3 regions of the Sphaerisporangium sp. NPDC088356 genome follow, and region 1 is predicted to be linked to each of the others. Evidence: riboswitches for the same ligand, from Rfam matches in the RefSeq annotation. Region 1 holds a riboswitch; each other region holds the start of a gene.

Region 1 (5,149 bases):
TGCTGCGGCTCTCGATCTCGCGGGTCCAGTTGATCAGCACGCTGGCCGGGCAGGCGACCAGGAAGTGCGTACGGCCCTCCGCCTTCAGGTGGGCGAGCGCGGCGATGGCCTGGATGGTCTTCCCCAGGCCCATCTCGTCGCCGAGGATCACCCGCCGCTGGGCGAGGGCGAAGCGCGCGCCGAACGCCTGGTAGCCGCGCAGCGAGACCCTGCGGTGGGTGTCGTCGAGCGCCTGCGCGTTGACCCGCGCGGACACCTCGTTCGGCAGGAAGCCCTCGGACGCGACACGGTCGGGTTCGAGCGCCGCGATCTCGGCGAGCAGGTTGTAGTACTCGGGGGCGCGGATCTCGAAGTCGATCCACGCCTCGACGGCGCTCACGGGCGGGCGGAGCAGGTCGACGGCGGCTTGGGCGAGCAGCAGTCGCGTGCCCTCGGAGCCGGCCTGCGCGAGCAGGGCGCCGATCCGCGCGACGGCGTCCCGCGCCTGTTCACGGCCCTGCCGGCCGGTGAGCGCCATCCGCAGCCAGCCCTGCGCGGGCCGGGCGGCGGGCATCAGCGGCGTCAGCCTCTCGACGGTCCCCGTGGCGGCGTCGCGGGCACGCGGGAGGTCGGGGCCGGCGGTCACCAGGCGGTTCAGCGCGACGAGCAGGGCCGTGGTGCCGGGGTCCTGCCTCTCGACGTCGACGCGGATCGCGACGGTCTCCTCGGCCGCGCGGGCGATCTGCCCGGCGGCGGCGCGCACCTGGGCCGCGGTGCGGGCGCCGATCCCGGGAACCAGTTGCAGCGCGTACGGCGTGGCGTCCAGGACGCTCTGGACCGTCGTGTAACCGGCCTGTTCGAGGGCCCCGAGGCGCAGCCGCCCGTCGGTGACGTCCTTCAGCCGGGCCACGGGGATGGAGCCCAGCTCGTCTCGCGCGAGGCCGGCCCGCAGCGACGACAGCGCCCGCTGTACGTCGGCGCGGACGCGCGCGTGGTCGGCGAGCAGTGTGCGCGCCGCGGCGAGAAGGCGTTCGGACTCCCGCAGGAGAGCCCTGACCTCCTTGCCCGTGGGTGCCGTCCCCTCCTGCTCGCCCACGTCCAAATCCTCGCCCTCCGCCACCGCCGTCCGGGTCACATGATTACACGACCGGGCGCACCGCCCGACGCACCTCGTGTGGAAATGCCTTGAACTGGGCATTTAGTCATATATCGGGGGAAAGGGCATGAGTCATGCGTCGTCGGGAGGTGCTCGCGCTCGGCGCCGGGCTCGTCGCGCTGGCCGCCGGATGCGGGAGCACCACCGGTTCGCGCACGCTCTCCTCGACGTGGCTCTCGATGGTCGTCCCAGGGCCGTACGGCGGCGAGTCGGACCGGGTCGCGCGGACCCTCGCGGGCGCGGCCGAGCGGGCCGCCCTGGCCGGCCAGGTGCGGGTGGTCAACCGCCCGCCGCACGTCGCGCTGACGGAGTTCGCCCGCGCGCGCGGCGCCGACGAGATCCTCATGGCCGAGCCCGGGCTGGTCGGCACCGTGCGCACCGTCCGGCCCGCGGGCGCCTTCGCGAGCACCACGCCGCTGGCCAGGCTCTGCGGTGAGTGGGAGGTGCTGGTCGTCCCGGTGTCCTCGCGCCTCGGGTCGTTCGGCGCGTTCGCCGACGCCATGCGGCGCGACCCGGCCAGGCTGGCGGTGGCGGGCAGGGCCGAGGGCGGGATGGACCACGTGCTGTTCGGCATGCTCGCCCAGAGCCTCGGCCTGGACGCACGCCTGCTGCGGTATGTGGCCTACCCGACCAGCGCCGAGGCGGTCACCGCGCTCACGGGCGGCCAGGTGGCCGCCGCGCTCGGCAGTCAGGCCGGGGTGCGGGAGCGCGTACGGGCCGGAGAGCTCCACGTGCTCGCGGTCTCCTCGCCCGACCGCATCCAGGGATTCGACGCCCCGACGCTGCTGGAGTGCGACGTGCACCTGTCCTGCGCCAACTGGCGCGGCCTCCTCGGCGTGGGCGACCTGGCCGACGACGACCGGGCCGCCCTCATCCGCCTGTGCCACGACGTCGCGGACTCGGCGCGCTGGAGGGAACTGTGCGCGCGGAACGGCTGGACCCCGTTGTACCTGGAGGGCGAGGAATTCCGGCAGTGGCTGCGCGTGGAGTCCGCCCGGCTGAGCCGCGCGCTCGGCGACCTCGGCCTGCGCGTGTGATAACCAGGCCCCGGCGAGCTCGCCCCGCGCGTGTGGTAGGGGCTCAAGGGGTTCCACATGATGGCCCCTGACACAACCTGTAGGGGTTGTTGCGGCAGCGTCCACTACATGTAGGATCCTGATCGTTGCTGGTTCGCTCGTCGGGGCGAGGTAAGAGGGAACCCGGTGTGATTCCGGGGCTGCCCCGCAGCGGTGAGCGGGAACGACCGCCGTCACATCAGCACTGGGCCGCACGCGGCCTGGGAAGCGACGGCCACTAGGCGTGAGAAGACGCCCGCGAGTCCGAAGACCTGCCGGTGACATGTCGTCCAGGCCTCGAGGGAGGGCAGCGGACGGGGTATCCGGCGTGCCCGCTCGGCAAGGCCCGCCGGTCGTGCTCCGACGCGTGCCCTCTTCACGGGCTACCGAGCGCTACGAGGAGAGCACGTGACCCTGACACGCGAATTGCCGTACCAGGCCGGGGAGAGGCGCCTGGCCATCGAGGAGGCCGCCGCCCGGGTCGTCACCGACCCCGCCAACTCCCGGGTCGCCGCCGGGCTGCTGGCCGAGGACATCGCGGAGGAGGCGGCGGCGCACGGGGTACGGACGTTCTCGGAGTCGATCGCCGCCACGCACCACGCGGGGCTGATCCAGGACGGGCTGGCCGAGTTCGTGCGGGCCAACGCGGCCCTGCTGGACGACCTGGTCGACCCCGAGGGAGATGCCCGGTTCGAGTACTTCGGGCTGCGCACGGTCTACGACCGCTACCTGCTGCGCCACCCCGTCACCCGGGGCGTGCTCGAAGCGCCGCAGCACTTCTTCCTGCGCGTGGCCTGCGGGCTCGCGGACACGGTGGCCGAGGTCGCCGAGCTCTACCGGCTGATCTCGACGCTGTCGTACCTGCCCAGCTCACCGACGCTGTTCAACTCCGGGTCGCGGCGCCCGCAGCTGTCGTCGTGCTTCCTGCTCGACTCGCCCCGCGACGAGCTGGAGGCCATCTACGAGCGGTACGGGCAGATCGCCAGGCTGTCGAAGTACGCCGGAGGCATCGGGGTCTCCTGGACCCGGGTGCGGTCACGCGGCTCGCTGATCAGGGGGACCAACGGCCTGTCCAACGGCATCGTGCCGTGGCTGCGCACGCTCGACTCCAGCGTCGCGGCCGTGAACCAGGGCGGGCGGCGCAAGGGCGCGGCCTGCGTCTACCTCGAACCGTGGCACGCCGACGTCGAGGAGTTCCTGGAGCTGCGCGACAACACCGGCGAGGACGCCCGCCGCGCCCACAACCTCAACCTGGCGAACTGGATCCCCGACGAGTTCATGCGCCGGGTCGAGGACGACGGCGTGTGGTCGCTGTTCGACCCCAAGGACGTCCCCGAGCTGGTGGACCTGTGGGGCGAGGAGTTCGACGCCAGGTACCGGGAGGCCGAGGCCGCCGGGCGGTACGTCCGCCAGTTGCCGGCGAGGACCCTGTACGGCCGCATGATGCGCACCCTCGCGCAGACGGGGAACGGCTGGATGACGTTCAAGGACGCCGCCAACCGCGCCTCCAACCAGACGGCCAGGCCGGAGAACGTCATCCACCTGTCCAACCTCTGCACCGAGATCCTGGAGGTGACCAGCGACGCCGAGACCGCCGTGTGCAACCTCGGCTCGGTCAACCTCGCCGCGCACCTCGTGGACGGCGACCTCGACTGGGCGCGGCTCCGCTCCACGGTGGCGACGGCGGTCCGCTTCCTCGACCGGTCCATCGACCGCGGGTACTACCCGACGCCCGAGGCCGGGGCCGCGAACAGGCGCTGGCGGCCGATCGGCCTCGGCGTGATGGGCCTCGCCGACGTCTTCTTCTCGCTGCGGCTCCCCTTCGACTCGCCGGAGGCGCTCGCGCTGTCCACGCGGATCGCCGAGGAGATGGCGCTCGCCGCGTACTGGGAGTCCGCGAGCCTCGCCGAGGCGCACGGGGCCCATCCGTCGTACGCCGACACGCGCGCGGCCGGGGGAGTGCTGCACCTCGACCACTTCCCGGCGGCCGGCCCCGTGCACCCCGCCGAGTGGGCGGAGCTGCGGGAGCGCATCGCGGTCACCGGCCTGCGCAACTCGCTGCTGCTGGCCGTCGCCCCCACCGCGACCATCGCCTCGATCGCCGGATGCTACGAGTGCGTCGAGCCGCAGGTGTCCAACGTGTTCAAGCGCGAGACGCTCTCGGGCGAGTTCCTGCAGGTCAACCGCTACCTGGTACGAGACCTCCAGGAGCGCGGGCTGTGGACGCCGGAGATCAGGGACGCGGTCAAGCGCGCCGACGGGTCCGTGGGCGAGATCGCCTCGGTCCCCGAGGACCTGAAAGCCCTGTACCGCACCGCGTGGGAGCTGCCGCAGAAGGCGCTGATCGACCTGGCCGCCGCGCGCCAGCCGTACATCGACCAGTCGCAGTCGCTCAACCTCTTCATGGCCACCCCGACCATCGGCAAGCTGTCGTCGATGTACGCCTATGCCTGGCGATCGGGGCTGAAGACCACCTACTACCTGCGCTCGCGCCCGGCGACGCGCATCGCGCAGACCACCGTGGCGGCCGAGTCCAGGGTGGTATCCCCGCCGTCCCCGTCCGGCGCGGCGCCCGTTCCGGTGCTCGTGGCCGACCCCGACGCCGTCGCGTGTTCCCTTGAGAACCCCGAGATCTGTGAGGCCTGCCAGTGATGCTGCTCGACCCCGGAATGGACCTGACGTTGCGGCCGATGCGGTACCCGGAGTTCTATGAGCGGTACCGGGCCGCGATCCGCAACACCTGGACGGTCGAGGAGGTGGATCTCCAGTCGGATCTGGCCGACCTGGCGAAGATGAGCCCGGAGGAGCGGCACCTGATCAACCGCCTGGTGGCGTTCTTCGCGACCGGCGACTCCATTGTGGCCAACAACCTTGTGCTCAACCTGTATCAGCACGTCAACGCACCCGAGGCGCGGCTGTACCTCTCGCGGCAGCTCTTCGAGGAGGCCGTGCACGTCCA
Region 2 (5,149 bases), on a different contig from region 1:
ATGGTCATCGTTCCGCCGCTGTCCTTGGTGACCAGCACGTCGACGCGATGATGACGCATCAGCACGCGCTCGCCGTCCAGCGTGTACGGACCCCGGTCGCGCAGAAGGTGGCGATGGCGCGGAAGCGGCGGATCGGGTGGGTCGACAGTACGGATCAGGAACCACAGGTCGTCAAGACCGGAGAAGGCGGACAGCCCCTGGCGCCCGGTGGTGAGGAAGACCCGCCGTCCGAGCCCTGGGAGGGAGGCGGCGGCTTCCGGCAGGGATGACGTCCAGTGCCAGTCGTCTCCGGGCTCCTGCCGCCAGCCGGGGCGCCGCAGTACGAGCAGGGGGACCTCCGCCGCCGCGGTGGCTCGTACGGCCGAGGCGGTGATCCGCTCGGCGAACGGGTGGGTGGCGTCGACGACGGCCTGGATGCCTTGCTCGCGCAGCCAGCCCGCCAGGCGTTCTGGCCCGCCGAACCCGCCGACGCGCACCTCGCCCTCGGGAAGGCGGGGATCGGTCACCCGGCCCGCCAGCGAGGAGATCACCCGTACCTCAGCACGGCGTACCAGCGCCGCGGCCAGCGCCCGCGCCTCCCCGGTCCCCCCGAGAACGAGGACGCCTGCCTTCACCGGCTACTCCTGCCGTACACCAAGAAGTGCGCCCTCATCGAGGGCATCCTTCCGGATACTAGGACGTCTGCGGGGCCGCGTCCCAAGGGGCGGGCGTAGTACATCCTTGACGCATGAGCACTGCCCTGCGACATGGTTGGACCACCGGTGCTTGCGCCACGGCGGCCACCACGGCCGCGTATACGGCGTTGCTCACCGGGGCGTTCCCCGACCCCGTGGAGATCCTGCTGCCACGCGGGCAGCGCCCGGCGTTCGCACTCGCCACGGAGGAGCTCAGCCGACCCCTGACCATGGAGGGGGACCCCTCTGCCATGGCGCGGGCCGGAGTGGTCAAGGACGCGGGGGACGATCCGGACGTCACCCACGGTGCGCTGATCTTCTCGACCGTACGGCACGGAGCGCCCGGAACCGGTGTCGTGTTCCGTGCGGGGCCAGGGGTGGGCACGGTGACCAAGCCCGGGTTGCCGCTGGAGGTGGGGGAGCCGGCGATCAATCCGGTGCCCAGGCAGATGATGCGCGAGCACGTCGAACGGGTCGCCGCCCGGTACGGAGGCAGTGGCGACGTCGTCGTGGAGATCTCCGTCGACAACGGCGAGGAGCTCGCCGGCCGTACGTGGAATCCCCGCCTGGGCATCCTCGGCGGCCTGTCCATTCTCGGCACCACAGGTGTGGTGGTCCCCTACTCGTGCTCGGCCTGGATCGACAGCATCCGGCGCGGGATCGACGTCGCGCGCGCGGCCGGGCACACGCACGTCGCCGCGTGCACCGGCAGCACGTCCGAGAAGGTCGCCGCCGAGCTGTACGGGCTTCCCGACGACGCGCTCCTGGACATGGGCGACTTCGCCGGGGCCGTGCTGAAGTACCTGCGAAGGCATCCGGTCCCGCGGCTGACGGTCGCGGGGGGCATCGGCAAGCTGTCCAAGCTCGCCGACGGCCATCTCGACCTGCACTCGGGCCGCTCGCAGGTCAGCACGGAGGCGCTCGCCACGCTGGTCCGGGAGGCGGGCGGCAGCGGTGAACTGGCCGACCGGGTGCTGCGCGCGAACACCGCGTTGCAGGCGCTGCAGCTCTGTCAGCGGGAGAGCCTGCCGCTCGGTGACCTGGTGGCCGAGCGGGCCAGGGTCGCGGCGGCCGGAGTGCTGCGGGGCGCTGCCGTAGAGGTCGACGTCGTGGTCATCGACCGCGCGGGCACCATCGTCGGCCGCGCCGGCTGATACCCCCCAGACCCCCATCACACCCGGGCCGATCTGGACCCCCACCGCTCATCCGATCGGTATGTCGGCCCTGACGGGCGAACCCGGTTCAACCGGTCGTTCTCGCCGTGGCGACCGAGGTGGCCGTTTCCTCGATGTCCTTGTGGTGCAGGCTCCGGCCGTCCGCGTCGACGCGGTAGCCGTCGCCGGTGGCCACCACGAGTACGGCCCGTCCGGCGGGCCGTCCGCACCGGCGCTCGCAGCCGGCCCAGTGCACGGGTAGTACCCCGGCCCTCGGCGCGTCGATCAGCGGAAGGGCGGCGCGAGCCGTCGAGCGGGTGGCGTCCGCCTGGACATCGGCCAGTGACTTCGCGCAGCCGGGTCGCCCGGTGCAGGCGGTGACCCCGGTCCACGCGGAGGCCGGATCGGTGACCAGGCCGGTGGCCGCGAGTCCGGACAGCCATGACCCCGCGTCGGCTTCGCTGATGCCGGGGACGACGGCGGCACGCCACGGGGTCAGCCGGATCTCGCCACCTCCCGCCTCCGCCGCCGTGGCGAGGGCGTACGCCTGGGCGGTCGTCAACCGGCCGAGCGGTGGCATGACGACCAGCGCGGTCCGCTTCCCTGGGCGGGATATGCGACCAAGCGGCGGTGGTATCGACATCTCCGAGAAGTCCGGCACGGGGGCGACGTGGCCGAACGATTCAGTTCCATCAGAGCCTTCTACGTGGCCGGGCCGTGTGACGTCGTCGAAGGTGCTGAGGCGGGCGGCGATTCTCGTGGGGCCGTCGTCGAGTTCGGCCACGCGCCAGGCCGTCGAGTTCTGGGCGGCCCGTTCGGCGAGGAAGGCCTCGGCCGCCGCCGTCATGGCGGGTACGGCTCGCGTCAGGGCGACGCGTCGTCCGTGGTCCTCACCGGCCAGGAGCAGCGCCCCCTCGACCGCCTCGCCCCCGGCCGGCGCGGGGATGGGGATGAAGGCGATGTCGGGCACGAGGGCGAGCAGGTCGCCCCTGCCGTCGTCGAGGGCGAACAGGAACCGGCCGGGCAGTTCCGCGAGGGCCGGGCGAGCGCACAGCGCGTCGTCCAGCTCACGTACGAGCGGTGCCACCTCGATCAGGCCGAGACCGTCGAGCCCGGCCATCGGGGAGGCCAGGATGTTCCTCACGCGTTCATGGGTGGCGGAGGGAAGCAGCCCGGCGCCGGCCATCCTTCCGGCGAACACGGTCTCTCCCTGGGCGTCCAGCCCTCGCACCTGCACGTTGGCGCGGGACGTCAGCTCGATCACCCCGGAGCCGAGGCAGGTGGCGGTGGCACCCAGCTCGCGCAGCTGGGCGGTGGTGAGGATGCCCCCGGGCACCCGGATGCGGGCGACGGCGCCGTCCGCGGCCGGATGCGTCTGCAACGCACCGGGACAGGCATCCAGCCGCGCCCTGCCCGGAGCTCCCTGGACAGGTGTCCGGGGGGCGATTCCCGGTGAAAAGTCGGCAACAGCCACGTTGAGGATGTTAACCCGACTTGTCGCAATAAGTCGGGCTCCGTGATCTGATGGGGGAGCGACGGCACAAGGAGGAAGCCGGTGTGAATCCGGCGCGGTCCCGCCACTGTCACCGGGGAGCGAACCCCATCCAAGGCCACGGCCCGGCAACGGGCGGGAAGGCCGGGGTGAGCGTCGATCCGGAAGCCAGGAGACTCCAGGCCGTATGGACCCACGACCCGGGGCGCGGACCCCGAGTGAGGATGTGCCGTGCGCCATCTCCCCGTACTTCTGCTGTCGACCTCCGACACCGACCTGCTGAGCGCACGCGCGAGCGGCGCCCCGTACCGCCTGGGCAATCCCGCGCGGCTCACCGCCGAAGACCTCACCCCACTGCTGGACGGCGTGGAGCTGGTCGTCGTCCGCCTGCTCGGCGGGCGGCGGGTGTGGGAGGAGGGGCTGGACCACCTGCTGGCGGGACCGCGCCCTGTCATCGTGCTCGGAGGTGAGCAGGCTCCCGACGCCGAGCTGATGGAGCTGTCCACCGTGCCCGGTGGGGTGTGCGCGGAGGCGCACGCCTACCTCGCGCACGGCGGCCCGGCCAACCTGGCCGAGCTGCACAGATTCGTGTCCGACACGGTGCTGCTCACCGGGTACGGCTTCGCCGCCCCCGAGCCCACGCCCAGCTGGGGCGTCCTGGACCGGACCACGGGCGCCGGGTCAGGTGGCCCCGGTAGCGGCAGGGACGGCGAGTCCCCAGGGGGCTTCGGAGGCCTGCCTGAAGATGATGGGCGGCCGGTGGTGGGGGTTCTGTACTACCGGGCTCACCATGTGGCGGGGAACACGGGGTTCGTCGAGGCGCTGTGCGCCGCGATCGAGAACGCCGGGGGACGGGCGCTGCCCGTTTACTGCGCGTCGTTGCGCACCGCCGAGCCCGCCCTGATGGAGGTGCTCGGCCGGGTGGACGCGCTGGTCGTCACCGTGCTGGCGGCGGGCGGCACCCGTCCCGCCACCGCCTCGGCGGGCGGCGACGACGAGGCCTGGGACGTGGGCGCGCTCGCCCGGCTCGACGTCCCGATCCTGCAGGGCCTGTGCCTGACGGGGGACCGGGAGACCTGGGCGGCCGGTGACGACGGGCTGTCCCCGCTGGACGCCGCCTCCCAGGTGGCCATCCCGGAGTTCGACGGGCGGATCATCACCGTGCCGTTCTCCTTCAAGGAGGTCGACGAGGAGGGCCTGACCGTCTACGTGGCGGACCCCGAGCGCGCCGCCCGGGTCGCCGGCATCGCCCTGCGGCACGCCACCCTGCGGCACGTGCCACCGGCGGACAGGCGGATCGCGGTGATGCTGTCGGCCTACCCGACCAAGCACGCGCGGATCGGCAACGCGGTGGGCCTGGACACGCCCGCCAGCGTGGTGCGCCTGCTGGCGGCCATGCGCGCGAGCGGGTACGACATCGGGCCGCAGGGCGACGGCGGCCTGCCGGGAGTGGACGCCCAGGACGGTGACGCGCTCATCCACGCGCTCATCGCCGCGGGCGGCCAGGACCAGGACTGGCTCACCGAGGAGCAGCTCTCGGGCAACCCCGTGCGCATCTCCGCCGCGCGTTACCAGGCCTGGTACGCCACGCTCCCCGAAGACCTCCGCGCCAGGATGGAGCGCCACTGGGGGCCGCCGCCCGGTGAGCTGTTCGTCGACCGTTCGAGCGACCCCGGCGGGGAGATCGTCCTGGCGGCCCTGCGCGCCGGCAACGTTGTGGTGATGGTGCAGCCGCCGCGCGGGTTCGGCGAGAATCCCATCGCGATCTACCACGATCCCGACCTGCCGCCCAGCCACCACTACCTGGCCGCCTACCGCTGGCTCCAGGA
Region 3 (5,149 bases), on a different contig from region 1:
GACAGCACGTCCAGCAGCCGCCCGTGGGCGAGCAGGACGACGGTCGACACCAGGGCGTACGGGGCGATGAGCCACACCTGCGACCAGTCGCCGCCGATGCCCCCGAGGATCCAGGAGTAGATCCGCTGCAGTTGCTCGACCCGGAGCTGCTGCACGAAGGTCTGCAAAGCGGACAGGAAGGAGGCCACCGCCACCCCGGCGAGCACCAGCGTGGCCGTGCCGCCGCCCCGGCCCGCCGTGTTGCCGAGCGCGTACGCCAGCAGCACGCCGCCGATCGCCCCGCCGAAGGCGGCGAGCGGTACCAGCCCGTCGACCTGGACCAGCACGATCATCAGGGTCGCGGTGAAGCCCGCGCCCGCGGCGGCGCCGAGAAGGTAGGGGTCGGCGAGCGGGTTGCGGAACACGCCCTGGTACCCGGCGCCCGCGATGGCCAGCAGGCCGCCGACGACCGCCGCCAGCACCACGCGGGGCAGCCTGAGCTGGAATACCAGCCCCCGCTCGACCGGCGAGAGCCCCGAGTCCACCGAGACGAACGGCACCCGGTCGAGCAGTTCGAGCACGATGCCCTTGAACGAGACGCCGGCCGCGCCGATCATCAGGCCCGCGATCACGCAGATCACGAGCACGGCGAGGGCCACGGCCAGTGCCACCGGCCGCAGCCTCGCCGCGCGCGTCGTACCGGGGTCGCGCTTCTTCACGGTGCGCGTCGTTCCAGGTGTCCCATCGGGTCTCAGGCGGCGGCCTTCGTGACCGCCTCGTCGACGATCTTGACGAAGTCGACGACGCGCGGGCCCCAGCGGGAGGCGAGGTCGTCGTCGAGCGTGATCACGCGGTCCTTCGCGATCGCCGACAGGCCTCCCCATCCGGGCCGCTTGGCCAGGGTCTCCTTGGACTGGCCGCAGCACTTGGTGTCGGCCAGGAAGATCAGGTCCGGGTCGGCCTTCGCGACGAACTCGCTGGAGAGCTTGGGGTATCCCCCGGCGGCGTCCGGCGCCTTGTCGGCGATGTTGGTCAGCCCGAACAGCCCGTAGATCTGGCCGATGAACGTGCTGGAGGTGACCGAGTACGGCGTGTTGTCCAGCTCGTGGAAGAACGTGAGCTTCTTGTCCTTGGGCGCCGAGGCGACGAGCTCGTCGATCTGCCGCTTCATGCCCGCGGCGATCTCGTCCGCCTTGGCCTTGTTGCCGGTGGCGGCGCCGAGGTCGGCGATCTCGTCGTAGGCCTCCTCCAGCTTGGTGGCGGCGGGTTCGAGCAGGACCGGGATGCCGACCTTGGTCAGCGCGGCCACGATGCCGCCCGTGTCGTTGGCGAGCACGACCAGGTCGGGCTTCTTGGCGATGATCGCCTCGGCGTTGGGCTTGAAGCCGGACAGGTCCGACTTCGGGGCCTCGGCGGGGTAGGTCGACTGGTCGTCGACGGCGATGACCTGCGGCCCGGCGCCGATCGCGAACAGGCTCTCGGTGGAGCTCGGCGAGAGCGAGACGATCTGGGCGGGCTTCTCGCCGATGGTGACGGGGCCGTTGCCCGCCTGGACGGTGACGGGGAAACCGGCGGCCTGCGAGGCGGTGGGAGCGGGGGTGGCGGAGGCGGTGCCTGCGGTGTCGGTGGACTGGCCGCATCCGGCCAGTGTCAGCGCACCCAGCAACGCGCCCGCCAAGGCCGTGCGTACGGGCCTCACGAGAGTTCCTCCTGTTGCCGGGAAATCGAGGGACCCGCGTGGTGACGGATCACCCTTTTCCACGAGGGTTGACGACGTCGGCGCGGCATGCAGGCGACCTGGCTCGACCCGAGGGGATCTCACAGTTGCGGGACAGCGCCGGACTCACACCGGACTTCGCTGCACGCTGCGCGTCAGACGAACGGTATCAACCAACTCCGTGACGGGATACGACGGGTCCAAAGCCGCATCGTTCCGGAACTCTGGCAAGGGGGTCAGGCGAGCTGCGCCTCGGCCGCGCTGATCAGGTCCTGGAGGCGGAGGCCGTGGCGGGCGTCGAGGGGGTGGCCCCCGCCCCGGCGCACGGTATGGGCGAACTCGGCGACCATGTCGGGGAAGACGTCGTAGCCGAGGTCGCCGCCGTCGAGGGTCTCGCTGCCGTGGCGGCCGTAGACGGCCAGGTGCGAGGTGCCGTGCTCGACCTGGGCGGCCATGGACAGCGACGCCTCGCTGACCGCGCCGCTCTGGTGCTCCAGCAGCAGCCCGGTCCACCCGAGCGGGTGGCCGTGTGCGCGGATGCCGACGACCGGCCCGAGGGCGGCGTCGAGCATGTCGATCATGTGCGGCCCCACGTCGAGGATCGCTCCGCGCTCCTGTCGCCACGGGGAGTCGATGGTGTGCAGCGCCCCGGAGATGTTGCGGGCGTACCCGCCGAACGGCTCGATGGCGCGGACCCGTTCGAGGAACGCCTTGGTCGCGGCCGAGTAGCGGAAGGTGAGCACCATCTGGGACGCCACCCCGGCCTCGCCCACGGCGTCGGCGAGCCGCTTGGCGCCGTCGAGGTCGGCCGCGAGCGGCTTCTCCAGCAGCAGCGCCTTGCCCGCCCTGGCCGCCCGCACGGCCAGCTCGGCCTGCACGCCCGGTGGCACGCAGAAGGCGACGGCCTCGCAGACCTCGAAGAGCTCCTCGACCCGCTCGTAGACCGGGGCTCCCAGCCTGGCGGCGGCCCTCGGCCTGCGCGCCCACACTCCGGCGAGCCGCGTGTGCGGCCCCGCCGCGAGCGCGGGGGCGTGCACGGCCTCCGCCCAGGGCCCGGCTCCGATCAGACCTACCGCCACTGGCTCCACAGCGCTCAGCTCCCCGACGTACCGGAATATTTCGTGGCGAGATTAGCCCACCCGGTACGTCCCGTGCGGGGTGATCACCATTCGACGAGCAGCGACGGCAGGCCACGCCCGACGATGGACTTGCGGTACGCGATCGGCCTGCCGGGCACCAGCCGCAGGTCGGGCAGACGGCGGCCCAGCACCTCCAGGGCCGTACGGAGCTGGAGGCGGGCCAGCGCGGCGCCGACACAGAAGTGGATGCCATATCCGAACGTCATGTGCGCGTCGGCGTTCGCGCGCCCGAGGTCGAACGTCTCGGGCGAGGGGAAGACGGTCTCGTCGTGCGCGGCCGAGTCGGTGGACAGCAGCACGAGCGAGCCCTTCGGGATCGTCACGCCGTGCAGCTCGATGTCGGCCAGGGCGTACCGGAAGGAGCCGAGGCTTGCGCCGTCGATGCGCATGCACTCCTCGACCGCGTTCTGGACCAGCTCGGGGGCGAGCGGCCAGGCGTTCTCGCGCAGCAGCCTCAGCACGCTGTTGCCGAGCTGGTTGGGCACGGTGTCGTTGCCGCCGAGCAGGATCGTGGAGATCAGCTCGACGACCTCCCGGTGGGACAGCTCGCTTCCGATGAGCCCGGTCATCAGGGAGGTGAAGTCGTCACGCGGCTCGGCGGCACGGGAGGCCACCAGCTTGTCGACGTAGTCCAGGTATTCGAGGAAGCTCCGCGCGAGCACGAGCTGCCGGTCGGGCGGCTGCGGCGACAGGAACAGCATGAACCAGTCCTTGACGTGCTCCTTGACGAACTCCTCGTCCTCCTCGGGCACGCCGATGAACCGGGCGCTGAGCTTGGCCGAGGGCACGTGCCCGAGCTCCGCGACGAAGTCGCCTCCTTTCTGCGGCACCACCCGGTCGAGGATGTCCTCGTTGAGCCGCCGGAACCGCTCCTCCATCGCGGTGACCGCGCGCGGGGTGAAGGCCCGCGACACCGAGCGGCGCAGCCTGGTGTGCGTGGGCGGGTCGACGTTGGCCACGAAGCTGGACAGGAAGGACCCGTGGTCGCCGAGCACCTTCCTGGTCTCGTCGGCCAGGCTCCGCGAGATCGTGAGCGATCCTTCGGAGGAGAACCGTCTCGCGTCCCCGTACGCCGCGCGGACGTCCTCGTGGCGGGTGAGGACGTACGCGTCCAGGTGCTCGCTGTGGAACACCGGCCGCTCGTGCCTGAGCCTGCGCAGGAAGTCGTACGGCGAGGCGACGTGCCAGTCGGAGGTGACGTCGAAGTCGGTGGCGGTGGCCGGTGAGGTGTTCTGCATGATCACGACCTGGGGGTGAGGATCCTGCGGGGGTTCTCGACGAGCATCTGGTGGATCTGGTCATCGGTCACGCCGCGCTCGCGCAGCTCGGGAAGGACGTCGCGGGAGATGTGCAGCAGGTGGTAGTTCGGGTGGCGCTCCCGTACGACCTCCGGGTCGAACCGGTCGTTGAAGCAGTAGGAGTCGTGCGAGAGCACCATGCGGCCGGCGTGGCCGCGCGCGCACATCTCGGCCACGATGGCGACCCGGTCCTCGAACGAGCTGATCGTCTCGATGCCGAACCGGTCCATGCCGAGGTAGGAGCCCGCCGCGACCAGCTCTTCGAGGTAGGCGGGGTCGGTGGAGTCGCCGGCGTGTCCGATGACGACCCGCGACAGGTCCACGCCCTCGGAGGCCAGGAGCCGCTGCTGCTCCAGCCCGCCCCGCGACGCGCTGTGGGAGTGGGTGGTGATCGGCGCCCCGGTCTCCAGGTGCGCCCGCGCGACGGCCCGGAAGACCCGCTCGCAGCCCGGCGTCATGCCCTGGTGGTCGGAGGCGCACTTGAGGATCGCGGCCTTCACCCCGGTGCGGCCGACGCCCTCGGTGATGTCCCTGACGAAGAACTCCGCGAGCCGGTCGGGGCCGCCGAACAGGCTGCCGGGGCCCCGGTTGCCGAAGTACGGCGGCAGGGCGTCGTAGGTGTAGAGCCCGGTGGCGACGACGATGTTGACCTCGGTCAGCTCGGCGACCCGCTGGACGGCCGGCACGTACCGGCCGAGGCCGACCACCGTGAGGTCCACGATGGTGTCGACTCCCTCGGCCTTGAGGTCGTCGAGCTTGGCGGCCGCCTCACGGGCCCTGGCCTCCAGGTCCCAGCCTTCGGGGATGTCCGGCCAGTTCCACAGGATTTCCGGGCTGAGCCCGAAGATGTGCTCGTGCATGAGGGTGGCGCCGAGGCCCGCCACCGGCCCCCTGACCGTGTTGACCAGCACCGTGTTGACCAGCACCGTGTTGACGGCCCCGTCCCGGTCAGGCATGGGAGACGACCGGGAACCTCGGGTGGTCGAAGGGCGCGTTCACCTGGAGGCCGAGGCCGT

Evidence for each region. Region 1 has a riboswitch for cobalamin ahead of AB0O34_RS25140 (ribonucleoside-diphosphate reductase subunit alpha). Riboswitches for the same ligand answer to the same signal wherever they lie in the genome.
Region 2: it holds a riboswitch for cobalamin, as region 1 does, so the genes downstream of both, cobN (cobaltochelatase subunit CobN) here and AB0O34_RS25140 (ribonucleoside-diphosphate reductase subunit alpha) in region 1, are expected to answer to the same signal.
Region 3: it holds a riboswitch for cobalamin, as region 1 does, so the genes downstream of both, AB0O34_RS21570 (ABC transporter substrate-binding protein) here and AB0O34_RS25140 (ribonucleoside-diphosphate reductase subunit alpha) in region 1, are expected to answer to the same signal.

Annotation. Positions count from the first base shown of each region.
Region 1 is NZ_JBFBIK010000078.1:14,983-20,131, forward strand. Features, by position in the region: gene AB0O34_RS25130 (SNF2-related protein) at 1-1,075, opposite strand, end outside; gene AB0O34_RS25135 (tripartite tricarboxylate transporter substrate-binding protein) at 1,210-2,172, shown strand; cobalamin riboswitch at 2,285-2,485, shown strand; gene AB0O34_RS25140 (ribonucleoside-diphosphate reductase subunit alpha) at 2,599-4,842, shown strand; gene AB0O34_RS25145 (ribonucleotide-diphosphate reductase subunit beta) at 4,842-5,149, shown strand, end outside.
Region 2 is NZ_JBFBIK010000001.1:57,112-62,260, reverse strand. Features, by position in the region: gene AB0O34_RS00300 (cobalt-precorrin-6A reductase) at 1-614, opposite strand, end outside; gene AB0O34_RS00295 (cobalt-precorrin-5B (C(1))-methyltransferase) at 728-1,828, shown strand; gene cobG (precorrin-3B synthase) at 1,917-3,302, opposite strand; cobalamin riboswitch at 3,321-3,518, shown strand; gene cobN (cobaltochelatase subunit CobN) at 3,552-5,149, shown strand, end outside.
Region 3 is NZ_JBFBIK010000058.1:15,020-20,168, reverse strand. Features, by position in the region: gene AB0O34_RS21575 (iron ABC transporter permease) at 1-611, opposite strand, end outside; gene AB0O34_RS21570 (ABC transporter substrate-binding protein) at 731-1,678, opposite strand; adenosylcobalamin (AdoCbl) riboswitch at 1,723-1,863, opposite strand; gene AB0O34_RS21565 (Gfo/Idh/MocA family oxidoreductase) at 1,933-2,775, opposite strand; gene AB0O34_RS21560 (cytochrome P450) at 2,859-4,073, opposite strand; gene AB0O34_RS21555 (phosphotriesterase-related protein) at 4,076-5,089, opposite strand; gene AB0O34_RS21550 (phytanoyl-CoA dioxygenase family protein) at 5,082-5,149, opposite strand, start outside.